Regions from separate parts of the Methylobacterium sp. 092160098-2 genome, predicted to be linked through region 3. Evidence: predicted binding sites of a transcription regulator. Region 3 holds the regulator's gene; each other region holds the start of a gene.
The links. Region 3 encodes LexA, which represses DNA repair genes until DNA is damaged. Its sites were predicted from a motif close to TGTTCNNNNTGTGTTCNG; they were not measured.

Region 1 (7,762 bases), 1.6 Mb from region 3:
GCGGCCACCGCACTGATCTCCCCGATCCGGCCCGTGATCGTCCCGATCGCCTCCACCGCCTGACCGGTGACGGTCTGGATGTCGCCGATCTGCCGCCCGATCTCCTCGGTGGCGCGGCCTGTCTGGGCTGCGAGGTCCTTCACCTCGGTGGCGACCACCGCGAAGCCCCGCCCCGCCTCGCCGGCCCGCGCCGCCTCGATGGTGGCGTTGAGCGCCAGCAGATTCGTCTGTGCGGCGATGCCGGCGATCAGCTCGACCACCGCGTCGACCCGGGCGGCCGCCGTGTTGAGCGCGGCCACCAGCACGGCGGTCCGGTCGGCCTCGCCGACGGCGGCCCGCGCCAGTTCGGACGAGCCCTGGACCTGGCGCGCAATCTCTTGGACGGAGGTGCCGAGTTCCTCCACGGCGGCGGCCACGGTATCGGACTGGCTGGCGGTCTGCTGGGCGGTCGTGGTCATCTGCCAGGCCGTGGTCTGCAATTCGGCCGCGGCGGCGGAGACCTGACCGACGATGCCGGCCACCGCCGACTCGAAACCCTGCGCCATCGTGAGCGTCATGCTCCGACGCTGCGCCTCCGCGGCCAGCGCCGCCTCGGCCGCCTCGGCCTCCAGGGCGCGGGTGCGGACGAGGTTGTCCCGGAAGACCTGCACGGCCGCCGCCATCGCGCCGATCTCGTCCCGCCGCTCTCGGGCCGGGATCGGCACGTCGGCGTCTCCTCCCGCGAGCGCCTGCATGGCCTGGGTCATGGCCCGCAACGGCCGGAGCACCCAACGGAACACGATGACGATACCGCCGACCGCCAGCAGGACCGCTGCGGTCAGGAACAGCACGGCCCCGAAAAGCGCGCGCTGCGACTCGGCGGCGAGGAGCTGGGCCCGGTCGATCATCGCGTCGAGACCCGCGTGGGCCAGATCGAGAAGCGCCCTCCCGTCGGCGATGTCGCGCGCGCGCAACGCATCGGCCTCGATGCCGGGCGCCCTGCCCCGGCTGAGCGCGTCCGTGATCGCGACGCGCCGCCGCGCCGACTCGCCCTCGAAGTTGCTGGCCTGCGCCTTCTGGAAGGCGGCACGCAGGGCGACCGGGACGTCTTCCGTGAACAGGTCGACGACTTTACCCCAGTCCGCCATCAGGCGACCCCGCTCCTCGGCCGCCGCGATGATCTCCTCCTGCGACCAAGACGCCTTGGCGGCCACCGAGGTTTCCATACGGCGCCAGGAATTGCCGAGTGCGACCCGCGTCGCCCAGCTGGCACGCTTGATGTCGAGGGCCTGCGCGACCGCCGTGTCCCGGCGCGGGATGGCCGCGTCCACCGCGGCGTTGGTTGCCGCGAAGGCGTTGAGGAGGCTCGTGACGGCTGTGTCGAAGGTCTGTCTGAACGCCGCATCGCGGCGTTCCCTCGGGAGCGCGACGACCGCGTCGATCTGTGGCCTCAGCGCCGCCAAGGTCGCCTGCGCGCTCCGAAGCGGCTCCAGCGTCGCCTGGACCGACGGCACGGCGAGGTCGCGCACAAGGGTCCAGAATTCCGTCTCCGCGTCCATCAGGGCCTGCCGCTCGGACAGCTGATCCGCCCTATCGGCCACCGAGATCGGACCCTCGACGGCCAGGACCTTCTGAACGATGCCCCGCGCCATGCGGGTCGCGATCACCGACCGGAGCAGCGTGCGGCTGACCCGCGTGAGCGTGACGACGCGCTGCCCCTCTCGCGCGTGCTCCACAGCGCTCAGGAGCGTGTCTGTACGCACGGCAAGCAGCATTACTCCCATACTCAGCAATACTAATCCGATAATTGATCCTATTGAAAATCTGGAATATCGAGACAAAGCGTAAGTCCTTCTCAATGAAAACCCAGAAAACGACTTCATAGATGACAAAAGATCTTTGCTGTCAACCTCGAATTCAAGACTAAATCGAAATATGTATTTTGGCAATTAAGATTAAACCTAGAGTCAACAAGCCGAGTATTCGCGCAATCGAAGTCCCGATTGACGCGACGAGTGCGGTACGTCGCCATTTCCAGCGGAATTGGAGATGGATGATCGATAAGCTGCTGCACCGACGGCGGATTCATCTGGCCCGGCAGGCGCTCCGCTCATACGATCCTGGCCAGCCGGGCTCGACGCCGCGCCGTCTCAGAACAGCGACAACTGTGCCCCCGGTCTGCGGAAGAACTCCCGGTTCAGCGCCATCCGCCCGAAGGCGAAGCCGAGTCGCGTGCCGGCGAGCCGGACCCGCTGGCCGATCATCGCCGCGTAGGCCCCCTCCCCGCGGAAGCGGTGGCCGAAGCGCGGGTCGTTCTCGCGCCCGCCCCGGGCTTCCCGCAGGAGCGCGAAGGCCCGCGCCCTGCGCTCCGGATAGTGCTCGGCGAACCAGTCGGCCACGAGGTCGGCGACTTCGCCGGGGAGGCGCAGCAGCGCGTGGCCGATGCGACTCGCCCCGTGCGCACGCGCCTCGGCCAGGATCGATTCGATCTCGTGATCGGTCAGGCCGGGAATGATCGGCGAGACGTTGACCATGACGGGCACCCCCGCCGCGCTCAGCGCGCGCATCGCCGCGAGCCGCTTGTCCGGCCGCGGCGCCCGCGGGTCGAGGCGGCGGGCGAGGTCCGGATCCAGCGTCGGCAACGAGATCGCCGCCAGCACGAGATTGTCCGCCGCCATCGCCGCCAGGATATCGAGGTCGCGCAGCACGAGGTCCGACTTGGTGGTGATGCTGACGGGATGTCGGGCGTCCCGCAGCACCTCCAGCACCGCGCGGGTGATCCGGTGCGCGCGCTCGACGGGCTGGTAGGGATCCGTGGCGGTGCCGAGGGCGATCGTCTCGGGCCGGTAGCCCGGCGCGGCCATCTCGCGGGCCAGCAGCCTTGCGGCGTCTGGCTTGGTGAAGATCCGCGACTCGAAGTCGAGCCCCGGCGACAGGCCGAGCCAGGCATGGGTGGGGCGCGCGTAGCAGTAGATGCAGCCGTGCTCGCAGCCCCGATAAGGGTTGATCGACCGGTCGAAGGGGATGTCGGGCGAGCTGTTGCGGGCGATGATCCGCGTGGAGCGCTCCGGGGTGACCTGCGTGCGCAGGGGCGCCGGCGCGTCCGCCATCCCGGTCTCCTCGTGGAACGTCTCCCGCCGGGCCGGCTCGTGGCGGCCGGTGGGATTGGCCGTGGCACCACGCCCGCGCCGAGCATCCCGCGGCACGCTGCTCGGGCCGAGTCGCTGGGCGGGCCGGCCCGAGACGTCATCGGGTATCGACACCATGGCGACTCGTCTCCTGCCCGATCCCGCTCGGAACATAAAGCGAACATCCGTCGGCCGAACGCCTCTTTTTCAGGCAGACCCAGCTTTGTCGCCTGTCCGGACAGCGACACGGCCGCCCGACGGCGGCCGGGCGGTTTACGGCGGCGCAGAATCGTCTATGCGCGCGCTCATGCTCTCCGCCGTGACCTATCTGGCCGACCCGGCCGATCCGGACGCGATCGATCGCCTGGCCGACACGCTCAGCGTGCTGGTCTCCGGCGTGGCCGGCGGCCTCATCGGCGACGCGGTGATCGTTTCGGGCAGCGAGAGTGAAGCCGTGGCGGCCGTCGCGGAGGCCACGGGCGCGACGCTCGTGCTGCACCGGGGCGGCAATCCCTACGCCGCGGGCGCTGCCGCGGCCCGCCGGGACTGGATCCTGTGCCTTGAGGCCGGGGACGTTCCGGCCGAGGGCTGGATCCGCACCCTCGACCGCTTCGTCGGGACGGCGCGGCCGGAGACGGCCCTCGGCCGCCTGCACCGTACGGCCGCGGGCTGGCTCGAACGGCTCGTGGGCCGGTTGGAGAGCGTGATGGGCGCCCGGCAGGCCCGGGCCGGGGACGTCGTCCGGCGCGAGGCCCTGCGGAGCGGCGGCCCGTTCGCGGCGCGCCTCAAGGTCCGGCCCTTGATCGCCCGGATCGAACGCGCCTGACCGGCAGAATCTTGCGCCGGCCCTCGTTGTTGTCGGTCAGTCCGCCTCTACAACACTTGAAGCGCGGCAGAAATTTCGCCGACTCTACATCTGTGGAAGCGGGCTGACCCGGCTCGATCTGGAAGGATGGTGCAATGGAATCGTCGGGCCTGATGGGGCGCAAATCGGTCGACGACATCGTCGAGAGCGGCGAGGGCGAGCAGCAGCTCTCGAAGTCGCTCGGCGCCCTCTCGATCACCGCGATGGGCATCGGGGCGATCATCGGCGCCGGCATCTTCGTTCTCACCGGCACGGCGGCGGCCCAGTATGCCGGACCGGGGATCATGCTGTCCTTCGTGCTCGGCGGCATCGCCTGCGCCTTCGTCGGCCTGTGCTATTCCGAGATGGCCGCGCTGATCCCGGTGGCGGGGTCGAGCTACACCTACACCTACGCGACGCTGGGCGAGTTCTTCGCGTGGCTCATCGGCTGGGACCTGATCCTCGAATACGCCATGGGTGCCGCCACCGTAGCGGTGGGCTGGTCGGGCTACGTCATCAGCATCCTGAAGACCGTCGGGATCGTGATCCCGGCCCAGTTCGCGAACGCGCCCGGCACGCCGATCGACGGCGGCGGGACGGCTCTGTTCAACCTGCCGGCGGTGCTGATCGTGGCGCTGATCACGATTTTGCTGATGCGCGGGACCAAGGAATCGGCGCGCTTCAACAACATCATGGTCGCGGTGAAGCTCACCGTGGTGGTGGCCTTCATCGCACTGGGCTGGGGCCACGTCGACACCGCGAACTGGAGCCCGCTGATCCCCGACAACGACGGCACCTTCGGGCATTTCGGCGCCAGCGGCATCCTGCGCGGCGCCGGCGTGGTGTTCTTCGCCTTCATCGGCTTCGACGCGGTCTCCACCGCCGCCCAGGAGGCGCGCAAGCCCCAGAAGGACATGCCCATCGGCATCCTGGGCTCGCTGGCGGTCTGCACGATCCTGTACGTGCTCGTCGCCGCCGTGCTCACCGGCCTCGTCCCCTACAAGGAGCTGAACGTCCCCGACCCGATCGCCAAGGGCGTCGACGTGATCGGCATCGGCTGGTTCGCCCTCCTGATCAAGCTCGGGGCGCTGACCGGGCTCACGACGGTGATCCTCGTCCTGCTCTACGGCCAGAGCCGGATCTTCTTCACCATGGCCCAGGACGGCCTGCTGCCGAAGATGTTCTCCCACGTCCATCCGACCTATCAGACGCCGTATCGCAGCCAGGCGCTGATCGGGGCCGTGGTCGCCGTGGTGGCGGCCCTGGTGCCGATCCACATCCTCGGGGAGATGGTGAGCATCGGCACGCTCGCCGCCTTCATCCTCGTCTGCGGCTCGGTGCTCTACCTGCGGCGGACCGAGCGCCACATGAAGCGGCCGTTCCGGGCCCCCGCCGTGCCGGTCGTGCCGATCCTCGGCATCCTGTTCTGCCTGCTCCTGATGATCGGCCTGCCCCTCGACACGTGGCTGCGGCTGGTGATCTGGATGGCGATCGGCCTCGTCGTGTACTTCTTCTACGGCCGCAAGCACTCGGTCCTGCGCCGGAAGGAGGGGAACGCGGCGTAGGGCAGACGGACCGGCCCCTCACGATCCCCCATGACGATCCCGTCATTCCGGGCCGCCGCGGGCGGGCCCGGACTGAGGCTCATGCTCACACCGCGATGCTGGCCCCGCGCCGCAGGTGCTCGTCGAGACGCGGCATGATCTCCACGAAGTTGCAGGGCCGGTGCCGGTAGTCGAGCTGCTGGGCCAGGATCCCGTCCCAGGCGTCCCGGCAGGCGCCCGGTGAGCCCGGCAGCACGAACACGTAGGTCGCGTGCGCGACCCCCGCGGTGGCGCGGGATTGCAGGGTCGAGGTGCCGATCTTGTCGTACGAGATCCGGTGGAACACGGCCGAGAAGCCGTCCATCCGTTTCTCGAACAGCGGCTCCAGCGCCTCGGGGGTGACGTCGCGGCCGGTGAAGCCGGTCCCGCCGGTGGTGATCACCACGTCGACGCCGGGATCGCGCAGCCACGCCTCCACCTGGCCGCGGATCGCCGGGACCTCGTCCGGCACGATCGACCGGGCCGCAAGACGATGCCCCGCCTCGGTGAGGCGCTGCGTCAGGGTGTCCCCCGAGCGGTCGTCCTCCGGGCGGCGCGTGTCGGAGACGGTCAGGACCGCGATGTTCAGGGGGATGAAGCGGCGGGCGTCGGTCTGATCGGCCATCGTGCGGGCTCTCCGGGACGGAAGACCGATATGGGCCGGCCGAAGCCGCTTGTCGCCCCCGGGCGGCCGCGTCCACGTCCCACTTGCGGTGCACGGCAAACTCGGCTGTGCTCTTCCGATCCCGTCGGAGATCGCTCCCCATGCACATGTACGGCAACTGGCGCTCGGCTGCGGCCTTCCGGGTGCGGATCGCCCTGAAGCTGAAGGGCATCGCCTACGAGGAGACCTTCATCGATCTCGACGCGGGCGATCAGCACAAGCCGGAGTTCCGGAGGATCAACCCGCAGGGCGCGGTACCGGCCCTGTTCGACGGCGACGGGCCGCCGCTCACCCAGTCGCTCGCGATCCTCGATTACCTGGAGGAGACGCGGGGCGGCGTGCGCCTCCTGCCGGAGGAGCCGCGGGCGCGGGCCCGGGCCCGCTCGCTGGCACAGGTGGTCGCGTGCGACACCCACCCGCTCTACGTGCCCCGGGTGCGCACCTTCCTGATGGAGCATTACGGTCTGCCCCGGGAGCGGATGCTGGATTTCCTGCGCAACGCCTTCACGACCGGCCTCGTGACCCTGGAGACGCGGCTGTCCACCGAGGCGGGCACGGGACGCTTCTGCCAGGGCGATTCGGTGAGCCATGCCGATCTCTGCCTCGTCAGCCTCTGGGTCGGGACCGGCATCTTCGGCATCGACACGGCGGCCTACCCGACGGTCGCGCGAATCGCCGAGGCCTGCCTCGCCCTGCCCGCGGTCGCGGAGGCACACCCGTTGCGTCAGCCGGGTGCCCCGTCGGCGTGATCGCACGCCATGCGTGCGCGTGAATCCGCGCTGGTGACCTGGGGCCGCGACAAGCGGTTGTGGAATTCGGCGGCCCAGGCCGTGTAAGGAGGCCGGCGATTAATCCCGGTCCGGGGAAAGAAAGAGTGTCGATGGCATCCGTCGAGAACGAGTCCGGCCTGCATCGTGTCGTGGTGGTCGGCGGCGGCGCCGCCGGCCTCCAGCTGGTGACGAAGCTCGGCGACAAGCTCGGGCGCGGCAAGCGCGCGCACATCACCCTCGTGGACCGCGCCCGGACGCATATCTGGAAGCCGCTGCTTCACGAGGTGGCGGCCGGCAGCCTCGATGTGGGCCACCACGCGGTGGATTACCTGCATCACGCCCACATGCACGGCTTCCGCTACCGGATCGGGCGCATGACCGGCCTCGACCGCGACGCGCGCACGGTCCAGCTCGCGGCGAGCCACGACGCGGAAGGGCGCGAGGTCACGCCCGAGCGCGCCGTCCCCTACGACACGCTGGTGATGGCGGTGGGCTCCACCACGAACGATTTCGGCACGACGGGCGTCGCCGAGCATGCCATCGCCCTCGACACCCAGGAGCAGGCGGTGCGCTTCCACCAGCGCCTCGTGAACGCCTCGCTGCGGGCCCACACCCAGGTCGGCCCGGTCCGGCCCGGCCAGCTCCACGTCACGGTGATCGGCGCGGGCGCCACCGGAACCGAACTCGCCGCCGAGTTGCACCGGACGCTGCGCCACGTCGTCTCCACCGGGCTCGACAAGATCGACCCGGGCAAGGACATCCGCATCACCCTGGTGGAGGCCGCGGACCGGATC
Region 2 (7,762 bases), 3.2 Mb from region 3:
AGGCCCACCGGCCGGCCCGCGCCGTCGACCACCGGGTAGGCGTGGTGGAGGCCGGTCTCGATGGCGGCGAGGGCTTCGGCCAGGGGCAGGTCCGCGTCCAGGGTCTCGACGGTGCGGGTCATCACCGCCTCGACCCGGGCCAGATCGTAGGGATCGATCCCGTATTCCCGGGTGACGTGCTGCCCGCGCCGGGCGATCTTCTCGGTCAGGATCGAGCGCTTGAGGAGGAGCACGGTCACCGCGTAGGCCGCCATGGTGGCGGCGAGCAGGGGCGCCAGGGCGGCGACGTCGCCGGTCACCTCGACGGCGAAGACGACGCCCGTGAGCGGCGCCGGCAGCGTGCCGCCGAGCATCGCCGCCATGCCGAGCAGCGCCCAGAAGCCGTGGGCGCCGGGCAGGAGCAGGCCGATCAGCCAGCCGACGGCGCCGCCAAGGATCAGCAGCGGCGCGAGCACGCCTCCGGACGTGCCCGACGACAGGGCGGCGAGCCAGATCACCGCCTTCACCCCCAGGATCAGCACCACGGCGCTCGCCAGCATGTGGCCGGAGAGCAGGTCGTGGATCACGTCGTAGCCGACGCCGAGCGCCCGGGGCTCCGCGAGGCCGCCCAGGCCGACCACGACGGCGCCGAGGGCGGGCCACCACATCCAGTGGAGGGGAAGCCGCCCGAACCCGTCCTCCAGCGCGTAGAGCGCCCGGGTCAGCGCGCCGGAGATCAGGCCGCAGGCGACGCCGAGCAGCGCGCAGGCGGGAAGCCCCCACCAGGGCAGGGCCGGATTGTCGGCGAAGGGAAACAGCGGGCCGGCGCCGAACAGGGCCGGCCGCCAGCAGGCCGCCGTGACCGCCCCGACGGTCACCGGGACGAGGCTCCGCGGCCGCCACTCGAACAGCAGGACTTCGACGGCGAGCAGCACGGCCGCCACGGGCGTCCCGAAGATGGCGGTCATGCCCGCCGCCGCGCCCGCCACCAGCAGGGTCTTCCGCTCGGCGGCGCTGAGATGGAAGAACTGGGCGAAGAGCGAGCCGACCGCGCCGCCCGTCACGATGATCGGCCCCTCGGCGCCGAACGGGCCGCCGGTGCCGATCGCCACCGCCGAGGAGAGCGGCTTGAGCACGGCCACCTTGGGCGACATCCGGCTCCCGCCGATCAGGATCGCCTCCATCGCCTCCGGGATCCCGTGGCCGCGAATCTTCTCCGAGCCGTAGCGCGCCATGGCGCCGACGATCAGCGCCCCGATCACCGGGATCGCCACCATCCAGGGCCCCGGCGTCGCGCCGGCCAGGGAGGTCAGAGCGGTATCGAAGCGGCCATACCACGCGAGATTGGTCACAAGGCCGATGAGCGTGAGCAGGATCCAGGCGGTGCCGCTCGCGGCCGTGCCGGTGACGACAGCCATGCCGGCCAGCGTCAGGACCCGCCGATCAGCACTGAAATCCCGCAGCGCACGGCGCAACGGCCTGGCACCCCCGCGCTCCCCTTCCGTCCCGCCGATCATCCAGGCCTCCTTTCCTCACGACCGCATTTATGTCGTGATCCGATATAATCCACAACGGCACGGTCGTGGCGAGGCTGCACAAGCCTGTCGATCCGGGGCATCGTCGGCGGATCACAGGCCCCATCACGGAGGCGATCATGGACACCGACGCGTCCGGGACGGAGGCGCTGTCGCGGGAGCAATATGCGGCGCTCGCGGATTTCCGGTTCCGGCTCCGCCGCTTCCTGGCGTTCAGCGAGGCCGCGGCGGCCCGGGCGGGGCTGCCGCCGCAGCAGCATCAGGCCCTGCTGACCCTGGCAGGCCATGTCGGACGCGCGCCCGCCACGGTCGGCCTTCTGGCCGAGCAGCTGCTGATCGCCCCGCACAGCGCGGCCGAACTGGTGTCCCGCATGGTGGAGGCCGGTCTGCTGACCAAGACACGCGCCGTGGAGGACCGGCGGCGGAGCGCGTTGTCGCTCACCCCCCGTGCCGAGGGCCTCCTGCAAAGCTTGACGGCCGCGCATCTGGACGAGCTGCGCAACCTCGCCCCCGCCCTCACCGACGCCCTCGGACCCGCGACGCGCTGACGCGACCGGCGGCCGATGGGTCGTTCAATCGCAGGGGACCGGCATCACCGACCCGCCTGCGGGGACGGAGCGCGAGGGATACCTTCGCGGCGGGCCGCGGTCCGATCAGCCCGGGGCGACGCGCTGCCGATCCGATGGTGGGGCGGTCTGGCTGTCGATGCGGGAGCCGTGAGGCCCCGCCTCAGCGCGCCCGCGCCACACAGAACTCGACGGCCCCGAGGAGCGCCGCCTTGACGGGCCCGTCGGGGAAGATGTCGAGGGCGGCCCGGGCCTCTGCGCCGTAATGGTGGGCGCGGGCGACGGTCTCCTCCAGGGCGCCGTGGCGCTGCAGGAGGTCGAGGGCCGTTTCCAGATCGTCGGCGCCGATCTCGCCCTGCTGCAGGGTGCGGCGCCAGAAGCCGCGCTCGCCCTCGCTGGCGCGGCGGTAGGCGAGCACGATCGGCAGGGTGATCTTGCCCTCGCGGAAATCGTCGCCGACGTTCTTGCCGAGCTCCGCCGAGGTGCCCCCGTAATCGAGCACGTCGTCGATCAGCTGGAAGGCGATGCCGAGATTCATCCCGTAGGACCGGGCGGCCGCCTGCTCGGCCTCGGGCCGTCCGGCGAGCACCGGGCCGACCTCGCAGGCGGCGGCGAACAGCTCGGCGGTCTTGCCGCGGATCACCGCGAGGTAGGCGGCCTCGTCGGTCTCCAGGTTCTTGGCGTTGGTGAGCTGCATCACCTCGCCCTCGGCGATCACCGTGGCGGCGGCCGAGAGGATGTCGAGCGACCGCAGGGAGCCGACCTCCACCATCATCCGGAAGGCCTGGCCGAGCAGGAAGTCGCCGACCAGCACGGAGGCCTCGTTGCCCCACTTGATCCGGGCGGCGACGCGGCCGCGGCGCATGTCGCTCTCGTCGACCACGTCGTCGTGGAGGAGCGTCGCGGTGTGCATGAACTCGACGCTGGCGGCGAGCTTCACGTCGCCGTCGGTCGCGCCCGCGTAGCCGCAGAGCTGGGCGCAGGCGAGCGTCAGGATCGGGCGCAGGCGCTTGCCGCCGGAGGCGATCAGGTGGTTGGCGACCTCGGGGATCATCGCCACGTCCGATCCCGTCCGCGACAGGATCGTGGTGTTGACCCGCGCCATGCCGTCGGCCACCAGCGCGACGAGGTCGTTGAGCCCCGCCTCCGCCTCGGGCTTCGGATTCTCGATGGAGAGGGCCATACCCAAGATCCGTGACCTCCAGACCGGTCGCCCCTCAGGGGGCGGGCGATCCCTTCGCACGCGCCCCGCGGCGCCGCAACATCGTCGCCGTCCGGATATGGGGTGCCGCCAGCGCGGGGCTCACGCGACGAAACCGCCGATCCGAGCCCGCTTCGGAGCGAACACGCGATGATCGAGCTGATCCGGGCCAACGATGTCGTGCTGATCGGGTTCGCCCGATCGGTCCTCGAGGCGGCCGAGATCCCGGTCCTCGTCGCCGACAGCCACATGAGCCTGATGGAGGGATCGATCGGGGTCTTCGGCCAGCGCCTTCTCGTCCCGCGCGACCACGAGGCCCAGGCCCGCCGCCTGCTCACGGATGCCGGCATCGCCCACGAGCTGCGCCAGCCGTGACAGAAGAGGCCGACACCGGCGCCGATTCCTTCCTCGGCGGCCTCCTGCGCCTGCACCAGCCGCCGCGGGGGGCGCATCGCGCCGGGACCGACGCGGTGCTGCTCGCCCGGCTGCTCGCGCCGCAGGCCGGGGAGCGGATCTGCGATGTCGGCGCCGGGACCGGTGCCGTCGGTCTCGCCTGCGCGGCCCTGGCGCCGGGCCTCCGGCCGACGCTGGTCGAGCGCGACCCGGTGCTCGCCGGGCAGGCCCGCGCCAACGCGGCCCTCAACGGCATCGACGCGCAGGTTCTGATGGCCGACGTCCTGGCACCCGCGGCGGAACGCCGCGCCGCCGGCCTGGTGCCGGACAGTTTCGACGTCGTGCTCACCAACCCGCCGTTCTTCGCACCCGGCAGCCACCGCGCCTCGCCGCATCCGGGCCGCGCCGCCGCCCACACCTTCGCGGGCGGGGATCTCGAGACCTGGATCCGGACCTGCACGGCGATCCTGCGGCCCGGCGGCCGCCTCGGCCTGATCCACCGGGCGGACGCCCTTCCGGCCTGCCTCGACGCCCTCAAGGGCCGCTACGGCGGGCTGGCGATCCGCCCGGTCCATCCCCGCGGCGACGCGCCCGCGATCCGTGTGCTGATCGCCGCGGTCCGCGGCAGCCGCGCCGCCGCGAGCCTGCGCCCGCCCCTCGTGCTGCACGGTTCCGACGGCACCTTCACGGCCGAGGCCGAGGCGCTCCATCGCGGCGCGCCCTGGCCATCGCTCTGAGCCGTCAGCTTACGCCGCCAGCGCGGCGGGCTCGGCATCACGGATGCCGAGGAACCGCTCGACCTCCGGAAGATCCGGGAAGGCGAGGAATTCCGGACGCAGCGGCTCGGGCAGGCCCTCGAAGTTGAGGCCCGGGAACGTGTCGGGATGCGGGTAGAGCTGCCAGGCCGCGCCGGGCTCGACCGGGGGGAAGAGGATCGCGACCTTCTCGGCGCCGAGGCGCACGATCCGCGTCGGGCTGTAGGACAGCGTCTCGATGCTCCAGCCGTGGTGGGAATCCCGGCGGGCCTTCATGGTGCGGCGGCTCGTCGCGCGATGCATGGCGGTCTCCTTCGGTGGGGTGGAAGCGGGATCAGGCGGCGCTGCGGCGTCCGGCGCGCTGCGGCCAGCCGAGCGCCACGAGGCGGGCCTTGGCGTAGTCGCGCACCTCGTCGCGGGTGCCGGGCGGCATCGTCGCCAAGACGGCCTGGGTGGCGCCGTCCAGCATCAGGTCGGTGACCGCGTTGATCGTCGCGGCCTCGTCGATGCGGCGCTTGAGGTCGCCCTCGGCCTCGGTGACCTCGTCGAAGGCGGGCGCCTCCTCGAAATCCTCGTCGACGGCGCGGACCGGGATCTGGTGGGCGCGGAACTCGTCGGCCTCCTCCTCCGAGTAGACGAGACCGTGCAGCTCGATGAGCTTGAGGATGACGCGGTCCTTCCCGCGCTTCTCGGCCATGGCGTAGACGTAGGCCGCCTGCTTGCCGGAGACGCGGTAGTTCACGTTGACCAGCGCCTCGCCCATCGACCACTCGACCCGCTCGGTCCCGGGCTTCGCGCCGGGCAGGCGGCCGGTCACCAGGATCACGGCCTCGTCGCGTTCGGCCCGGATGACGGTCGGCGGCTCGAACACGATGCCGGCCTGGGCGGCGATGCGCTCCAGGGTCTTGTGGTAGATGACGGCGGTCCCCTGAACGCGCCAGACATTGCCCCCGAAGGGCTCGCCGTAGCGGACGAGGATGTCGGCGATCTGCTTGTCGGCGGTTCGCATGAGGCGCTCGTTCCGTCAGGAGGGAGGCGGGTCGTCCACAGCTTTTCTCGGGGACGCTCTTTCGTTCTCTTTTTGTTCACGTCTATATGCGCAATCTGCCCGCGATGCGCAAGGCTCGGACGCCAAAACCTGCGGTTGCGGACCTGCGTCATCGTCCCCGCGCGCCGGTGGCGCCCGGGGCATGGCCCGGGACGCCTCGAACAGGCGCGGTCACAGGAAGCTCGAGATAGCGATACTTTCCAGACCGGCGAACGCTGGGAGGCTTAGACGCGTGTGGGCGTAGCGCGGATCCCCTCTCCCGCACGGGAGAGGGGGCGCGTCGCGGATGTCCCAAGAAGACGGTTGGGTGTCGACGCGATCGTCCAGGAGCGCGTCGGCTCCGACGCCCCGTCAGCGTTGGCACCGTCTGCGACCACATTCCGGCGACCCCGCCGCCTGCGCCGCCGTCCCGCATTGTTGCTGCACCGCACCCTAGGCTAGACCGCTTCCACGATGTCCGAGACAGCTGCCGCGATGACGCCTTCCCTCTGGACCCGCCTGTCGAATCCCAGCCATTTCATGCGCTGGTCGGGCGCGCTGGTGCCGTGGCTCACGGCCCTGTCGCTCGCCGTCCTGGCCCTGGGGCTGTACCAGACCTTCTTCGTGGTGCCGCCCGACTACCAGCAGGGCGAGACCGTGCGGATCATGTACATCCACGTCCCGGCGGCGTGGCTCGGCGTGTTCTTCTACGGGGCCATGAGCGTGTCGGCGATCGGCACCCTGGTCTGGCGCCACCCGCTGGCCGACGTCGCCCAGCGGGCGGCGGCGCCGATCGGGGCGGCCTTCACGCTGATCTGCCTCGTGACCGGCTCCCTGTGGGGCAAGCCCATGTGGGGCACCTACTGGGTCTGGGATGCCCGCCTGACCTCCATGCTCATTCTGCTGCTGATCTATTGCGGCATCATCGCCCTGTGGCGCACGCTGGAGGATCCGAACCGTGCCGCGCGCGCGGTGGCGATCCTGACCCTGGTCGGGGCCGTGAACCTGCCGATCATCAAGTTCTCTGTGAACTGGTGGTCGACCCTCCACCAGCCGGCCTCGATCCTGCGCATGGGCGGCTCGACCATCGATCCCTCGATGCTCTACCCGCTGCTGGTCATGATCGGCGCCGCGACCCTGGGGGGGACCACCCTGCATCTCTACACGATGCGCACCGAGATCATGCGTCGCCGGGTGCGGACGTTGACGATCCGCGAGGCCGAGCGCCTCGACCGCGCCCAGCCGCACATCACTCCGACACCGGCCGCGATGCCGGTCGGCCAACCGGTCTAGGGGGCCGCAATGGATCTCGGGTCTCACGGCGGCTTCATCCTGCTCGCCTACGCCTTCACCGCCTTCGTGATGGTCGCCCTGGTCGGCAACGCCCTGCGCGATCGCCGGACGCAGCTGCGTGCCCTGAAGGGCTTCGGCGAGGATCGGCGATGACCGCGCCCCTCGACGAGGCGACCGGGCGGCCGCCGCCGGTCCGCCGCTCGCTGCTGCTGATCGTGCCGGCCCTCGCCTTCGCGGCACTCGCCGCCGTGCTGTTCCTGCGCCTGCGCTCCGGCGCCGATCCGGCGGCCCTGCCCTCCGCGATGATCGGCAAGCCGGTGCCGCAGTTCGATCTGCCCGCTGTGCCGGGGCTGACCGCCGGGGGCGCGCCCGTGCCCGGCCTGTCGAGCGCGGATCTGAAGGGCCAGATCACGGTGCTCAACGTCTTCGCCTCCTGGTGCGCGCCCTGCCAGGTGGAGCACCCGATGCTGATGCGCCTGGCGAAGGAGCCCGGCATCCGGCTCGTGGGCATCGACTACAAGGAGCCGAGCCCCGAGGCTGGCCAGCGCTTCCTGGCCCGGCACGGGGTCCCGTTCAGCGCGGTGGGGGCCGATGCCGGCGGGCGGGCGGCGATCGATTTCGGCGTCTACGGCGTGCCCGAAACCTTCATCATCGGGCCGGACGGCATCATCCGCGACAAGCTCGTCGGCATCCTCACGCCTGAGAATTTCGCGAGCGTGCTCACGCGAATCCGCGCCGCCGGCAAGGTCGCGGCGGCGCAGTAGACCCTAGATTTCGGGCTGCGGGGTCTTGCGCTCGTAGCGGGTCAGCAGCGGCGTCTGCGCCAGGGCGAACAGCACGGTGATCGGCATGATGCCGAACACCTTGAAGTTCACCCAGAAATCCTCCGTCTGCGTCCGCCACACCAGCTCGTTGAGCGCCGCCAGCACGAAGAAGAACACGCCCCAGCGGAAGGTGAGCTTGCGCCAGCCCTCCTCGGTGAGGCTGAACATCGAATCGAGCACCACCGAGAG
Region 3 (7,762 bases):
CACCACCTGCCCGAGCCACGGCCCCAGGGCCGGCGTGAAGGCGCCCGCGAGATCGCCGACGGTCTCCAGCCCCTTCGCGCTGCCCTGCCCGGCCTTGCCGATCGTGGCGGCGGCGGCGACGAGGATCGCGCCCATCACGCATTGCGACACCACCGCACCCACGAGTGTGTCGAGCCGCGAGCGCCGCGCGTGCTCCCAGCCCAGGCCCTTATCGACGATCGCCGACTGCTGGTAGAAGATCATCCACGGCATGATCACCGCGCCGATATTGGCCGCGATCAGCACCCGGAACTGGCCGTCGCCCAGCGGCATGTGCCCGAAGGAGGCGACGATCTCGGGCAGGTTCGGCCGCGCCGCGACGGCGAGCCCGACGAAGACCAGCTCGAACAGGCCGACCACGATCGCCACGACCTCGACGCGCCGGTAGCTCTCGGTGAAGACGAGCCCCAGGAGCAGGCAGGCCGGCAGGCCGAGGCTCACGAGCCGCGGCACCCCGAACAGGTCCCCGATGCCGGCGATGCCGGAGAATTCCGTGACGATGGCGCCGATGCCGGCGACCACGAGGCCGCCGTACGAGATCCAGGCCCAGACCGGCCCGTAGCGCTCCCGGATCAGCGCGCCGTGGCCGCGTCCGGTGGCGGTCCCGAGCCGCACCGTCAGCTCCTGGACGACGTACAGGATCGGCACCAGCAGGATCTGGAGGAGCAGGAGCGAATAGCCCCAGCGCGCCCCGCTCTGGGCCGCCGTGATGAGGCTTCCGACATCCGTATCGGCCAGCATCACCACGAGTCCCGGGCCTGCGGCCTTGAGGTAAGCGGACAGGCGAGGCAGGGAAGCGCTGGGCACGGCTCGGGAACAGTCCCGCGCACGGGCGGTTCCGGCGGGCGCCTGCGGCGTTTTCCCGGGGCAGGCGGGAGGGACATGTGATGGCGGAGAGCACGGATCGGGGCTCCGGCTGGAGCCTGCAGGCGACCGCCGTGCCCGACGGGGTGCGCCTGGAACTCGCCCTGGCCGACCTCGGCGGCGCGCCGGTCACCGCCGCGATCGTTCTCGACCGGGCGGAAGCCCGGGCCTTCGCACGCGCCCTGCTCGCCGCCGCCGGCGACGCGGCGGAACGGACCTTCCCGAAGCCGGGCGCCTGACGGCGCGCCGCCGGTCGGTCAGCGGGCGAGACCGGGATTGCGGCCCGGCAGGCGGGGGACCACGGTGCCGCGCTTCTCGATCGGCGTGTCGCAGGCGTAGGCGAACTCGGTCTTCAGCGGATCGAACACGGTCTCGCCGGTGATCCGGCAATCCTCGCGCACGGTCTCGTCGAGATAGGCCCGGGCGGCGGTTCGGAAGCGCTTCACCCGGGTGGCGTTCGGCTCCGGATCGATCCGGGCCTCGCTCAGGTTGCAGCCGGTATATTCGCGCAGGGCGTTCGAGACGATCAGCATCCGGCGCATCTGCCGGTTGTCGTAGACCTCGTAGGGCTCCTTGCAGCCGATCGTCACCACCTGGGGGGTGAGCGCCACGTAGTTCCGCGAGATGTAGGAGAACCCGGTGGTGCAGCCGGCGAGGCCGAGGGCGGCGAGGCCGAGGGGCAGCAGAGCTGCGGGTCGTCGCATCCTCGTCATCCCAAGAGGGTCCCAGCCCGCGGCCCGGATCCGCCGCCTTCCCGGCGGGGCGCCGCGGTGCATTGAAACGGCTCCGCTTGCGCCGTCAATGCGTTTCTCGACCTTGCTCCCGTGAGCGCGGAGCGACGCGCCAAGCGTAGCGGTGCCGCCCTTGCGGAACACTTGCGGAACGTTTAACCTGTTCGTGATTTGTTTCAGAGACCGTCACGGGGCGGTCTGCCAAGCCGCGAGTCCCCCTTCGATGCTCACGCGCAAGCAGCTGGACCTCCTGCGTTTCATCCAGAGCCGGATGCAGGAATGCGGCGTCCCGCCGTCCTTCGACGAGATGAAGGACGCCCTCGACCTCAAGTCGAAATCCGGCATCCACCGGCTGATCACGGCCCTGGAGGAGCGCGGCTTCCTCCGGCGCCTGCCGAATCGGGCGCGCGCCATCGAGGTGATCCGCATCCCCGAGAGCCTGAGCCAGACGGTCCCATCTTCGGCCCCATCTTCGGCCCCGGCCGAGCCGCGCCGTTTCACCCCGAGCGTGGTCGAGGGCGGCAAGTCCAAGCATCCGCCGGCCCCGGCCAGCACGCGGATGATCGACGACGCCGGTCGTGCCATTTCGATCCCGGTGATGGGCCGGATCGCCGCCGGTACGCCGGTCTCGGCGATCCAGAACCAGAGCCATGCCATCACCCTGTCGCCGGATTTCGTGGCCGGCGGCGAGCACTACGCCCTGGAGGTGCGCGGCGACTCGATGGTCGAGGCCGGCATCCTCGACGGCGACCTCGTGGTGATCCGCAAGCAGGACACGGCCAATACCGGCGACATCATCGTGGCGCTGATCGACGACGAGGAGGCGACGCTCAAGCGTCTGCGCCGCCGCGGCTCCTCGATCGCCCTGGAAGCCGCCAACCCGGCCTACGAGACGCGCGTCCTCGGGCCCGACCGGGTCCGGATCCAGGGCCGCCTCGTCAGCCTCGTCCGCCGCTACTGAAGCGGCTCGGCCGGCGCGTCGCCGGGGGCGAGGTCCCCGCCCGACGCATCGGTTTCCGGAGGCGTTGTCGCCACGTCGTCAGAGGCGCGGGCCTCCGCGGAGGGCGCGGTGACCAATTGTGGCGGCCCCGACCCGTGTCCCGAGCGTGGTCGCCAAGGCACGGAGCGGCCATCGGCCCGGGCGTGACGGGCGACGAAGCCGTCGCCGTCGGACCTGAGGGCGACGGCGCCCTGGGCGGCCAGGACGCGCCGGTCGATCACCAGGGGGCCGGTGCAGGTCGGTGGGGCCACGAGACCCGTGATCAGCACCGCGGCGCGGGCGCAATCCTCCGGGAAGGCCCGCCGGTCCCGGACCAGGGCGACCGCCCGTCCGTCCGGCAGGCGCGCGGTGCATCCGAGCCGGTCACAGCGGCCGCTGCCCGATCGGACGATCAGTGCCCCGGCTCCCCGTCCATCGCCGTCCGCCTTCAGCCATTGTTCGAGAACGAAGCCGGACGGGCTGCCGAGGGCCGCGAGCCGTCCGTCCGGCCCCCGCACCGCGGCCCCCGCACCCTGCCGATCGACATAGAGGTCGTAGCGGTCGGGTCGGGCCGCGACGACGAGTCCGAGCAGGATCGGCGGCACGGCGAGCCAGCGCAGGCGGGAGGCCGGTAACGTCGCGAGCAGCAGGCCCGCGGTCAGCAGGAACAGCGCCGCGGTGCCGAAGGCCGGTACGACCACGATGGCCCGCTCGAACCTGGCGATCCACTGGGAGACGGCGAGCATGCCCCCCACCGCCTGACCCATCAGCCACCAGATCGGGCGGTCGAGGGCGAAGGGATAGGCGAGGATCCCGATCACCGCGGAGGGCATCACCACGAGGGAGACGAGCGGCAGGGTCAGGGCGTTGCCGACGAGGCCGAAGGGCTGGATCGTCTGGAAATGGTAGGTGGCGAAGGGTGCGGTCGCGACCTGCGCCACCAGGGTCGTGGCCAGGGTCCCGGTGACCGCCGAGAGGCCGGTGCCGACGAGCCGACCGAGCCGGCCCGCCCCGGGGCGCACGAACAGCCGCCCGTCGATCAGCCGCGCGCAGGCGATCAGCCCGGCCACGGCGCCGAAGGACATCTGGAAGCTCGGGCCGAGCAGGCCCTCCGGCTCCCGGGCCAGGGCGATCAGCGCCGCGAGGGCGAGGTTGCGCATCGACAGGGCCGGCCGGTCCACCAGGATCGCGCCCAGCATGATCAGGGTCATGATCAGCGAGCGCTCGGCGGCGATGTCCCAGCCCGAAAAGGCGCAGTAGGCGGTGACGCCGACCATGGCGAAGCCGGCCGCGATCTTCTTGATCGGCCAGAGGAGCGCGCAATGGGGGACCAGCGCGAGCAGCGCCCGCACCAGCCAGAACACCACGCCGGCGGCCAGCACCATGTGGAGGCCCGAGATCGACACAACGTGGTAGATGCCGGCGGCGCGCAGCGCATCGTTGGTCGCCGGGCCGATGAGGCCGCGCTTGCCGGTCACCAGGGCCGCCGCCACCGCGCCCGCCTGGCCGCCGGCGGCCTCCGCGATCCGGCGGGTGAGCCCGTTCCGGGCCGCGTCGAGCGTGGCGGCGAGCCGCAGGCGGAGGGGCGGCGGCTCGGTCGGCGCCCGGATCGTGACCGCCCCGACCAGGGAGCCCACCGCGCCGATCCCCTGGAAGTAGGCGTCTCGGGCGAAATCGTAGCCTCCGGGCCGGGCCGCCTCCGGGGGAGGCAACAACCGGGCGGTGGCGGCGACGACGTCCCCGGGAAGCGGGGTCGGCGTCTTGCGGAATGACACCCGCACCCGGGCGGGCCGCGCCTCCGGCGCGAGGCCGGCGAAGCTCTCCACCCGGATCAGCAGCCGGGCGCCGACCTCGCGCTCGTCCAGGGCCTCAACCGTTCCGATGAGGGGGCCGATGGTGGTGCGGGTGAGGACCGGGGCGGCGACCTCCGAGACCCGCCAGGCTGCCGCCGCGAAGCCGAGGAACGCGGCCGCCACCGCGAGCACCGCCGCCAGCGTCGCCGGGCGCGCGCCGAGGAGCGGGATCGGCGCCAGGGCAAGGGCGGCGGCGACAAGGGGCGCGGCCAGGCTCGGCGCGCCGTCGGTCGCCGCGAAATAGACCAGGATCCCCCCGCCGAAGGCCACCGCCAGCCAGGGGAACAGCCGGCGCTGCTCGGCGTCCCGGGCGAGGCCTTCGGCCACCCAGTGGCGGATGACCGGGAGGGCGGGCGCGCGGGGGCCGGCCAGCGCCACCGCGCCGCCCGCCAGCCTCGCGCCGATCCGCCGCATCGCCGCCGCCCCGTTCCGCGCGACCTGTCTCGGGGCCGGGCGATTCTGCGGGCGATTCTTAACGCATCCTCCGGCTCGTGCTACAGCCGGTGCTTCGTGCTACGGGCGCCCTGTCGAGCCCCTCGCCGCTCCGCCGCCCCTTCGCCGTCCGTCGCGCTCCGTCCGCGACCAGCCCCGGAACATACCGGACCGATGTCCTCAGCCGTCGTCACGCGCTTCGCCCCCTCGCCCACCGGCTACCTGCATATCGGCGGGGCCCGCACGGCGTTGTTCAACTGGCTCTACGCCCGCCACACCGGCGGCAAGATGCTGCTGCGCATCGAGGATACCGACCGGGAGCGCTCCACCAAGGGCGCGATCGACGCGATCCTCGACGGCCTGTCCTGGCTCGGCCTCGACTGGGACGGGGACGTGGTGTTCCAGTTCGCCCGGGCCGAGCGCCACCGGGCCGTGGCCGAGGAGCTGCTGGCGGCCGGCCGTGCCTACCATTGCTATGCCACCGCCGAGGAGCTGACCTCGATGCGGGAGACCGCCCGGGCCGAGGGCCGCGCCCCCCGCTACGACGGCCGCTGGCGCGACCGCGACCCGTCCGAGGCCCCCGCCGGGGTCAAGCCGGTGATCCGCCTGCGCGCGCCGACCGAGGGCGAGACCGTCGTCGAGGACGCCGTCCAGGGCCGCGTGACCTGGGCCAACAAGGACCTCGACGACCTCGTCCTGCTGCGTTCGGACGGGACGCCGACCTACATGCTGGCCGTGGTGGTCGACGACCACGACATGGGCGTCACGCAGATCATCCGCGGCGACGACCACCTCACCAACGCGGCGCGCCAGAGCCAGATCTTTTCCGCCTTGGGCTGGGACATTCCCCGGATGGCCCATATCCCGCTGATCCACGGGGCGGACGGAGCCAAGCTCTCGAAGCGCCACGGGGCGCTCGGCGTCGAGGCCTATCGCGATCTCGGCTACCTGCCGGCGGCCCTGCGCAACTACCTCGTGCGGCTCGGCTGGAGCCACGGCGACCAGGAGGTCTTCTCCACCGAGGAGATGGTCGCGGCCTTCGACCTCGGCGCGGTGGGGCGCTCCGCGGCGCGGTTCGACTTCGCCAAGCTCGCCAACCTCAACGGCCTCTACATCCGCACCAGCACCGATGCCGATCTCGTCGCGGCGATCGAGACGATCCTGCCCAATGTCGGTCCCGGACGCGGCCTGTCGGCGCCGCTGCAGCCCGACCTCAAGGACAAGCTCACCCAGGCCATGCCGGGCCTGAAGGAGCGGGCCAAGACGCTGATCGAGCTCCTCGACAGCGCCTATTACCTCTACGCCCAGCGGCCGCTGGCGCTGGACGACAAGGCCCGCGCCCTCCTCTCCGACGAGGGCCGCACCCGGCTCGCCGGGGTGCGGCCGGTGCTCGAGGCGCTGCCGGACTGGAATGCGGCCTCGACCGAGGGTGCGGTTCGCCAGTACGCGGAGGACGCCGGCTGCAAGCTCGGGCAGGTGGCCCAGCCCCTGCGCGCGGCGCTGACCGGCCGCACCACCTCCCCGCCCCTGTTCGACGTGATGGCGGTGCTCGGCCGGGCGGAAACCCTTGCCCGCCTGGGCGATCAGGTGCCGCAGGTCTGAAGCCACCGGGCGTAGCCGGGGAACTGCCGGCCCCGGCTCGAATTGCGCTTGGTGGAATTTGCTTGGCGTCGGGGTCGGGTTGTCACCGACCCCGTTGCTGCTGCAGTGCCGTTTGGGTAACCCATGCCTGTGAGCACCCGCAGCATAATGCGTGTGCTCAGGCCCCCGGGACCGACTCGGGCAGCCCGAGCCCGGCATCCGCCACGTCGCCAGAGAAGGGTCCACGATCCATGAGCGCACCCAGCACCATCACCGTGGACGGCAAGTCGATCGAGCTGCCGGTGAAATCCGGCACGATCGGGCCGGACGTGATCGATATCGGCAAGCTCTACGCCCAGACCGGCGCCTTCACCTTCGACCCGGGCTTCACCTCGACGGCGTCCTGCGAATCGAAGATCACCTATATCGACGGCGACGAGGGCGTGCTGCTCTATCGCGGCTACCCGATCGAGCAGCTCGCCGAGAAGGGCGACTTCCTCGAGACCTGCTACCTGATGCTGTTCGGCGCCCTGCCGACCGCCGCCCAGCGGGCCGATTTCGAGTATCGGGTCACGCGCCACACCATGGTGCACGACCAGATGAACCGGTTCTTCACCGGCTTCCGCCGCGACGCGCACCCGATGGCCGTGATGGTCGCCTCGGTGGGCGCCCTCTCGGCCTTCTACCACGACTCGACCGACATCACGGACGAGAGCCAGCGGCTGATCGCGTCGATCCGCATGATCGCCAAGATGCCGACGCTCGCCGCGATGGCCTACAAGTACTCGATCGGCCAGCCGTTCGTGTACCCGAAGAACGACCTCGACTATACCTCGAACTTCCTGCGCATGTGCTACGCGGTGCCGTGCGAGGAGTACGAGGTGAACCCGGTCTTCGCCCGGGCGCTCGACAAGATCTTCATCCTGCACGCCGACCACGAGCAGAACGCCTCGACCTCGACGGTGCGGCTCGCGGGCTCCTCGGGCGCCAACCCCTTCGCCTGCATCGCGGCCGGCATCGCCTGTCTGTGGGGCCCGGCCCATGGCGGCGCCAACGAGGCGGCGCTCAAGATGCTGATGGAGATCGGCACCCCGGAGAACGTCGGCAAGTACGTCGCCAAGGCCAAGGACAAGAACGACCCGTTCCGCCTGATGGGCTTCGGCCACCGGGTCTACAAGAACTACGACCCGCGCGCCCGGATCATGCAGAGCACCACCCATCAGGTGCTGAAGGAGCTCGGCAAGACCGACGATCCGCTGCTCCACGTCGCCATGGAGCTGGAG
Region 4 (7,762 bases), 2.9 Mb from region 3:
CTTGGCGGCGTGGAGCGTCATCAGCGAGACCCGCTCGGCGCCCTCGGCCTCGGAGGCCTCCATCACCAGGGAGACGTGCTCCAGGAAGGCCGCGAGGTCGGGGAATTCCTCCATGGAGCGGACGAATTCCTTCAGGTTCTCCAGCCGGCCGGCGGCGTCGGCCGAGCGGTCCTTCTGCCACATCTCGGTGTAGCCGGATTCCTCGAGGATCGTCTGCGCGACCTCGCTGTGCGGCTGCGCCTCCACCAGTCGCGCCCACCGTGCGAAGCTCTCGGTGAGCGCCCGCAGGGTCGAGCGGACCCGGGGCTTCAGCTCGTCGGTCTCGCACAGGCGCTCGGCGGCGATCCGCAGGGGCAGCCGGTTGGCGCGGCCGTAGGTGTGGAGCTGCTGCAGGGTGGCGTCGCCCAGGCCGCGCTTGGGCGTGTTCACGATCCGCTCGAAGGCGAGGTCGTCGCTGACGTTCACGGTGGCGCGCAGATACGCCAGGGCGTCGCGGATCTCGGCGCGCTCGTAGAAGCGCGGGCCGCCGATGACCCGATAGGGCAGGCCGAGCTGGACGAACCGATCCTCGATCTCGCGCATCTGCGCGGAAATCCGCACCAGCACGGCGATCTCCGACAGGGGATGCTGCTTCACCTGGAGGGATTCGATCGATTCGGCGAGCATCCGCGCCTCCTCCTCGGAATCCCAGGCGCCCGTGACGGTGACGCGCTCGCCCGGCTCGTCGTCGGTGCGCAGGGTCTTGCCGAGGCGGCTCTCGTTCTTGGCGATCAGCCCCGAGGCGGCGGCGAGGATATGGCCGGTGGAGCGGTAGTTGCGCTCCAGCCGCACCACCACCGCGCCGGGGAAATCGTGCTCGAAGCGCAGGATGTTGTCGACCTCGGCGCCGCGCCAGCCGTAGATCGACTGGTCGTCGTCGCCCACGCAGGCGATGTTCTTGCGCTGTTGCGCCAGCAGGCGCAGCCACAGGTACTGCGCGACGTTGGTGTCCTGGTACTCGTCCACCAGGATGTAGCGGAACCGGTCCTGATAATTGGCCAGGACGTCGGGGTTCTCCCGCCAGAGCTTGAGGCAGAGCAGCAGGAGATCGCCGAAATCGACGGCGTTCAGCGTCGCGAGCCGGGCCTGGTAGGCGGTGTAGAGCGCGCCGCCCTTTCCGAAGGCGAACGAGGCAGCCTCGCCCGGGGGCACCTGCTCGGGGCCGAGGCCGCGGTTCTTCCAGCCGTCGATGGCGTGGGACAGGGCCCGGGCCGGCCAGCGCTTCTCGTCGACGTTCTGGTCGGCGATCACCTGCTTCATCAGCCGGAGCTGATCGTCGGTGCCGAGGATGGTGAAGTCGGATTTGAGCCCGACCAGCTCGGCATGGCGGCGCAGGATCTTGGTGCCGATGGCGTGGAAGGTGCCGAGCCAGGGCATGCCTTCGCCGGCGGGGCCGATCAGCGTGCCGATCCGGTGCTTCATCTCCCGGGCGGCCTTGTTGGTGAAGGTCACCGCCAGGATGTCGAAGGGGCGCGCCCGCCCGGTGGCGATCAGGTGGGCGATGCGGGTGGTCAGCACCCGGGTCTTGCCGGTGCCGGCGCCGGCCAGCACGAGGATCGGGCCCTCCGTGGTCTCGACGGCGCGGCGCTGCTCGGGATTGAGCCCCTCGAGATAGCCGGCGGCGTCGCGGCGGAGGGCGCCCATGGCGCGGGCGGTGATGGACGTGGCGGGCGCGCCGTCCCCGGCGGGCTGCGCTTGCGGGTGGTTCTGCATCCCGCATCCCTGGACCAAATCGCGAACGGCGTCGAGGCCGTTCGCGCCGCCGAGGGGGCGCGGAGCCATGAAGCGCGGCTGTCCGCGCCGGGACGATCCGCGCCCTTCGGGGCCCGCGGCCGGCTGCGGGGCGCCGCCGTCTCCCCGGTGGCCGCGGATCGGCACGTGTGTGATCGGGGGCCGACAGCGGCGGCGGAGCGCGACAAGCCCCCTCTCCCGTGCGGGAGAGGGTTGGGGTGAGGGACCAGGTCCTTCCGGAGAAGTCGCATCCCTCACCCTGTCCCTCTCCCGCACGGGAGAGGGGACCCGCGCCCGGTCCGGAACCCCTCGCCCGGGGTGCCGCGGACAGCCGCGCGCACCGCTCCGGACCGTGGCATCGCCGCTGGCGCTCCCGGGGGCTTATCGTGCTATGGCCGTGACAACTGACTCGCGGGGGCACGCGGGGCATGGCGGCACGGTGATGGCGCGGCCTCGCGGAGAGATGGTGCGGAACAGGACCATTGCGTGATCTTCTGACCGCGCTGGCGTGCGCCGTCATCCTGGTTCTCGTGGCGGCGCTCGCCGTTCCGCCCTTCGTCGACTGGCAGGCCCATCGCGCGCTCGTCGACCGGGCGCTCGCCCGGTCCCTCGGCGTCCCGGTCCGGACCGACGGCCGGATCGAGGTCCGGCTGCTGCCCTCGCCGCGGCTGCGCGTGGACCGCCTGCATCTCGGCGCCGATCCGGACCGGCCGAGCCTGGACGCCCGGTTCGTCAAGGCCGAGATCGCCCTCGCGCCGCTCCTGAAGGGCGAGTTCCGCTTCACCGAGACCCGGATCGGCCGGGCCGAGATCAAGCTCCCGGTCGCCGGCCCCGACGCCCTGAAGCTGCCGGCCGATTTCGGTGGCGCCCTGCGCGACCGCGACCTCGCGATCGAGAACCTGCAGATCCAGCAGTTCCTGGTCACCACGCAGGTGCCCGCCACCGGGCGGACCGACCAGCTCTACGTCCAGGACCTGCACCTGCAGGCGCCGGCCCTGGTCGGCCCCTGGCGGGTCGAGGGGACGAGCGGCGGCATCCCGTTCCGGGCGGTGAGTGGCACGCCGGGACCCGACGGGCGCCTCGCCGCCAAGATCTCCGGCGGCGGCGACGCGGCTCCGCGCTTCGAGGCGGATGCACGCTTCGGCCTCGCGCCGAGCGAAGCCGGCGGCTCCCTGGTCGAGGCCGAGGGCTCGGCGCGCCTCGTCGTCGGGCCGCCGACCCAGGCCGCGGGCGCCTACCTGCCCTTCTCGCTGGCCGGCACCTTCAAGGCCCGGGGCACGCAGGTGCGGTTCGAGGGCGTCGACCTCGCCATCGATCCCGGGGGCCGGAGCCTGCGGTTCGGCGGCACCGGCCGGCTCGATCTGCGCCAGTGGCGCGGCGGCCTGACCCTCGAGGCCCGCCGCCTCGACCTCGACGCCTTCCTGACCTCGGCGGAGGGCCAGAATCTGATCGGCCGCGGCCTGCCGCGCTCGGCCGGCAGCCTGCCGGCCATGCTCGATCTCGACCTCACGGTGGGCAGCGCCGTGCTCGGCGGCGAGGATTGGTCGAACCTCGCCCTCACCGGCACCCTGGAACGGGCCGGCGGCCTGCTGCTGCGCCGCCTGTCGGTGACGGGCCCGGCCGACGCCACCGTCGCGGCGAGCGGGCAGGTCGAGACGGCCCCGTTGCGCTTCACCGGCCCGGTGTCGCTCACCGCCCCCGATTCGGAGGCTTTGGGCCGCTATCTGCGCCGCCTCGGCGCCGAGGGGCCCCTCGTCGCGCTCCTCGACGGGCGCACGGTCGAGGCCGCCGCCGACCTGTCGGCCGCCGCCACCGGCCTGTCCCTGCGCAACCTGCGCCTCGGACTCGGACCGGCGCGGATCACCGGCAACGCCCGCTACACCGCCGCCGAGGGCACCGAGCGCGGCCGGTTCGAGGCCCAGATTCGCGCCAGCGGCCTCGACATCGCCGGCCTGCCGCCCCTCGGGACGACGCTCGGGACCCTGCGCGACACCGACCTCGCCCTGACCCTGGAAGCGAAGGATGTCCGGTTCGGCGCCACGGGCTCCGGCACCGGGACGATCGCGGCGCGGATCCAGTCCGACGGCGCCGGCCTCAAGGTCGACAGCCTCGACGTCACCGATCTCGCCGGCGCCAGCGCCCGGCTGTCCGGCCAGATCGGTGCGGACGGGACCGGCCGCGTCTCCGGACGGCTGAAGGCCCCGGCGGCGGCGCCGCTGCTCGGCCTGCTCGAGCGGGTCTGGGTGGGCGAGATCCGCCTGCTGCCCGCCGTCCTGCGGGACGCGCCCCTCGACCTCGCCGTCACCCTCGACCGGGCGGGCGGCGCGGCCGCGGCTTTGCGGACCCAGGCGCGGGGCAGCGCCGGCGGCGGCACCCTCGACCTGACCCTGGCGAGCCGCGGCACGCGGATCGAGGGCGGCACCGCCACGCTCACCGCGCCCCGGGCGGGGGCGTGGTTCGGCCGCACCGACATCGTTGGCCTCCAGCAGCCCGCCGAACTGCACGTGACGGCCGAGCGGCCGGACGGGCAGGCCCTCGCCCTGACGGCGAACGGCACGGTCGCGGGCCTCCGGCTCTCCACCGGCCGCCCGATCCTGGTCGGTCCCGACTTCGTGCCCACGGGCGGCGAAGTCCGGGCCGACACGGCCGATCTGGCGCCGTTCCTGACGCTCGCCGGCGCCGCGACCCTGGCCCCCGGCGCGTGGCCGGCCGATCTCACCGTCACGCTGTCGCGGCAGCAGGGCGAGGCCGCCGCCGCCATCGCCGGCACGGTCGCGGGTTCGGGGGTGAACGGGACGCTGCTGCGGGCGGCGGGCGGCGCCCTGCACGGCCGCCTCGCCCTCGACCGCCTGTCCGTGCCGCAGCTCGCCGCCGCCCTGGTGATCCCGCCGGGGGCGAACGGCACGTTCGGGCCGCCGACGGCCCATCCGGCCCTGTCCCTCGACGCCCGCGTCGCCAGCCTGGATCTCGGGCGCGGCCTCGTCGCCACGGAGGCGACGGCCGCCCTGGGCCTCACCGATGGGAACCTGATCCTGCGGGACCTGTCCGGCAAGCTCGCCGGGGGACGGCTCGTGGGTTCGGTGACGATCGCCCGTCTCGGGGCCGGCGCCGCGGTCTCCGGCTCGGGCAGCCTCGACGGTGCGGCGCTCCCGACGCTGGCCGGCGGCCCGATCGGCGGCCGCCTGAGCGCCGATCTGCGGTTCGCCGCCACGGCCGAGACCCTGCCGGGCCTCGCCGACAGCCTCTCGGGCAGCGGCGCGCTCACCCTGACCGATCTGAGCCTGCCCGCGGCCGATCCCGCGGCCCTCGGCCGGGTGCTGGCCCGGGCGGCCGAGATGGACGACCCGCTCCGCGAGGGGCGGCTCCAGGCCCTGGTCACCGAGGAACTCGCCCGGGGCGGCGGGCAGGCGCGGGGATCCGCCCGGGCCGCCGCCACCATCGTGGGCGGCGTCCTGCGGGCCGGGCCGTTCGACCTCGATCTCGGCCCGGCCCGCTGGGCCGGCACCGTCGGCTACGACCTGCGCGCCGGCCGCCTCGACGTCCGCGGCACGCTCGTGGGCGGCCCGGTCCCCCGGGGCTGGAATGCCGGCCCGCCCGCGGTCCAGTTCGGCCTGACCGGGCCCCTCGGCGCGCCGGAGCGCGTACTGGACGTCGGCACCCTGTCGAACGGCCTCGCCGCCTTCGTGCTGCAGCGCGAGCTGGAGACGATCGAGCTGACCGAGGCCGACCAGGTGGAGCGGCAGCGCCGCCGCGCCCGGATCGAGATGGACCGGGCCCGCGCGGCGGCTCTCAAGGCCGCGGCCGAGAAGGCTGCCGCCGAGAAAGCGGCTGCGGAGAAAGCCGCCGCGGAGAAGGCCGCCGAGGAGGCGGCGAAGCGGGCCCGCAATCCGGACGAGGGGATCGCCCAACCGCCGGCTCCCGCCGAGGTCCGACCATGAGGCCGGCCGCATCCTGAGGCAGCTCCCATCTCCGTGGGACCGGCCCCTCTGAACGCCTCAGGCGCCGCGCCCCGTCATGGCCCCGTCATCGCCGTCATGGGCCATGCGCCCGCACGGACGACGGCGCTCAAGCCTTCCCCACCGCCATGAGCGCGAAGGCGTAGATCAGCGCCACCTCCTCCAGCCGGTCGAACCGGCCGGCGGCGCCGCCGTGGCCTGCCTCCATGTTGATCCGCAGGAGCACCGGCCCGCCGCCCGTCATGGTGGCGCGCAGCCGCGCGACCCACTTGGCCGGCTCCCAGTAGGTGACGCGCGGGTCGGTGAGCCCGCCGAGCGCCAGGATCGCCGGATAGTCCTTGGCGGCGACGTTGTCGTAGGGCGAGTACGACAGGATTGTCCGGAAGGCGGCCTCGCTCTCCCCCGGGTTGCCCCATTCGGGCCATTCCGGCGGGGTCAGGGGCAGCTCCGCGTCGAGCATGGTGTTGAGCACGTCGACGAAGGGGACGTCGGCGACGATTCCGGCGAACAGCTCCGGCGCGAGGTTGGCCACCGCCCCCATCAGCATCCCGCCCGCCGATCCGCCATGGGCGACGATGCGCTTCTCGGCGGTGTAGCGCGCCGCGATCAGGGCCCGGGCGCAGGCGATGAAGTCCGTGAAGGTGTTGGGCTTCTTCTCGCGCTTGCCGTCGAGGTACCAGCGCCAGCCCTTCTCGGTGCCGCCGCGGATATGGGCGATCGCGTAGACGAAGCCGCGGTCGACGAGGCTCAGCAGGTTCGTGCGGAACGCCGCCGGCATCAGCGTGCCGTAGGAGCCGTAGCCGTAGAGCAGCAGCGGCGCGCTGCCGTCGAGGACGAGATCCCGCCGGTGCAGCAGCGAGATCGGCACCTGCGCGCCGTCGGGCGCGGTGGCGAAGAGCCGCCGGGTCACGTAGGCGGCCGGATCGTGGCCGCTCGGCACCGCCTGACGCTTGCGCAGGACCCGCGTGCGGGCCGCGCAGTCGTAGTCCCAGGTCTCCGACGGGGTCGTCATCGACGCATAGACGAAGCGGATCGTGGCCGTGTCGAAGGCGAGGCCGGCGCGCAGGCCGAGGGAATAGGCTTCCTCCTCGAAGGCGACCGTGTGCTCGGCGCCGTCGGCCAAGTCGCGCACGACGATCCGCGGCTTGGCGTTCTCGATCTCCAGACGGATCAGGTGGCCGGTGAGCAGGTGCAGGTGGCGGATCATCACCCCGGCCCGGTGCGGCACGAGGTCGGTCCAGTGGGCGCGGCCCGGATCGTCCAGCGGCGCGGTGACGATCTTGAAGTCCTCGGCGCCGTCCGCGTTGGTGCGGATGAACAGCCGGTCGCCGCGATGCTCGACCCCGTAGATCAGCAGCGGCGTGCGCGGCTCGACGAGGCGCAAGGGGGCGTCCTCCGCGTGCCGGTCGAGGAGCCGGACCTCGGAGGTCTCATGGTCGCTCACCGTCACGTCGAGGAAGGCGCCGGATTGGGTCTTGCCGATATGGACGAAGTAGCCGGCATCGGCTTCCGTGTAGACGGTCTCGTCCTCGCTCTGCCCCGTGCCGATGCGGTGCCGCATGACCTTCGCGGGCCGGTGGTTGGCGTCCACCGCCACGTACCAGAAGCTCGCCCCGTCCGCGGCCCAGACCGCCTCGCCGGAGGTCGCGTCGACCCGGTCGTCGAGATCGAGGCCGGTGGCGACGTCGCGCACCCGGATCGTGTAGAGTTCCGAGCCCTTGGTGTCGGCGCTCCAGGCGAGTCGTTGGTGGTCGTCGGAATGCACCGCGGCGGCGATCTCGAAGAACGGCAGGCCCTCGCCCTCTCGGTCGCCGTCGATGAGGATCGTCTCGTCCGGGTCCGGCCCCGTTTCGGGCACGTCGGGCGACGTGGCCGGCCGCCTGCAGATCAGCGGGTGCTGGCCGCCCGCGCGATGGCGGGTGTAGTAGGCGAAGGGCCCGTCCGGCTCCGGGACGCCGCTCTCGTCCTCCTGGATGCGCCCGCGCATCTCGGCGACCAGCTGCCGCCGCAGCTCCGTGCTCCCGGCGAGCGCCTGT

Region 1: a site for LexA is predicted at 3,274-3,291, ahead of PQI07_RS13835 (PA0069 family radical SAM protein). Genes of this name have one in related genera too.
Region 2: a site for LexA is predicted at 5,501-5,518, ahead of PQI07_RS06195 (trna delta -isopentenylpyrophosphate transferase). Genes of this name have one in related genera too.
Region 4: a site for LexA is predicted at 1,763-1,780, ahead of PQI07_RS07640 (ATP-dependent helicase). Genes of this name have one in related genera too.

Annotation. Positions count from the first base shown of each region.
Region 1 is NZ_JAQPZJ010000001.1:2,927,884-2,935,645, reverse strand. Features, by position in the region: gene PQI07_RS13840 (methyl-accepting chemotaxis protein) at 1-1,763, opposite strand, end outside; gene PQI07_RS13835 (PA0069 family radical SAM protein) at 2,130-3,245, opposite strand; gene PQI07_RS13830 (hypothetical protein) at 3,403-3,933, shown strand; gene PQI07_RS13825 (amino acid permease) at 4,068-5,516, shown strand; gene moaB (molybdenum cofactor biosynthesis protein B) at 5,602-6,159, opposite strand; gene maiA (maleylacetoacetate isomerase) at 6,300-6,947, shown strand; gene PQI07_RS13810 (NAD(P)/FAD-dependent oxidoreductase) at 7,079-7,762, shown strand, end outside.
Region 2 is NZ_JAQPZJ010000001.1:1,329,126-1,336,887, forward strand. Features, by position in the region: gene PQI07_RS06165 (chloride channel protein) at 1-1,496, opposite strand, end outside; gene PQI07_RS06170 (MarR family winged helix-turn-helix transcriptional regulator) at 1,634-2,062, shown strand; gene PQI07_RS06175 (polyprenyl synthetase family protein) at 2,244-3,263, opposite strand; gene PQI07_RS06180 (putative signal transducing protein) at 3,432-3,656, shown strand; gene PQI07_RS06185 (tRNA1(Val) (adenine(37)-N6)-methyltransferase) at 3,653-4,411, shown strand; gene PQI07_RS06190 (hypothetical protein) at 4,421-4,732, opposite strand; gene PQI07_RS06195 (trna delta -isopentenylpyrophosphate transferase) at 4,764-5,438, opposite strand; gene PQI07_RS06200 (heme ABC transporter permease) at 5,952-6,749, shown strand; gene ccmD (heme exporter protein CcmD) at 6,759-6,902, shown strand; gene PQI07_RS06210 (DsbE family thiol:disulfide interchange protein) at 6,899-7,513, shown strand; gene PQI07_RS06215 (septation protein A) at 7,517-7,762, opposite strand, start outside.
Region 3 is NZ_JAQPZJ010000001.1:4,551,698-4,559,459, reverse strand. Features, by position in the region: gene PQI07_RS21480 (NRAMP family divalent metal transporter) at 1-846, opposite strand, end outside; gene PQI07_RS21475 (hypothetical protein) at 927-1,142, shown strand; gene PQI07_RS21470 (hypothetical protein) at 1,161-1,607, opposite strand; gene lexA (transcriptional repressor LexA) at 1,858-2,595, shown strand; gene PQI07_RS21460 (ComEC/Rec2 family competence protein) at 2,589-4,880, opposite strand; gene gltX (glutamate--tRNA ligase) at 5,073-6,500, shown strand; gene gltA (citrate synthase) at 6,731-7,762, shown strand, end outside.
Region 4 is NZ_JAQPZJ010000001.1:1,613,422-1,621,183, reverse strand. Features, by position in the region: gene PQI07_RS07640 (ATP-dependent helicase) at 1-1,752, opposite strand, end outside; gene PQI07_RS07635 (AsmA family protein) at 2,253-5,708, shown strand; gene PQI07_RS07630 (S9 family peptidase) at 5,836-7,762, opposite strand, start outside.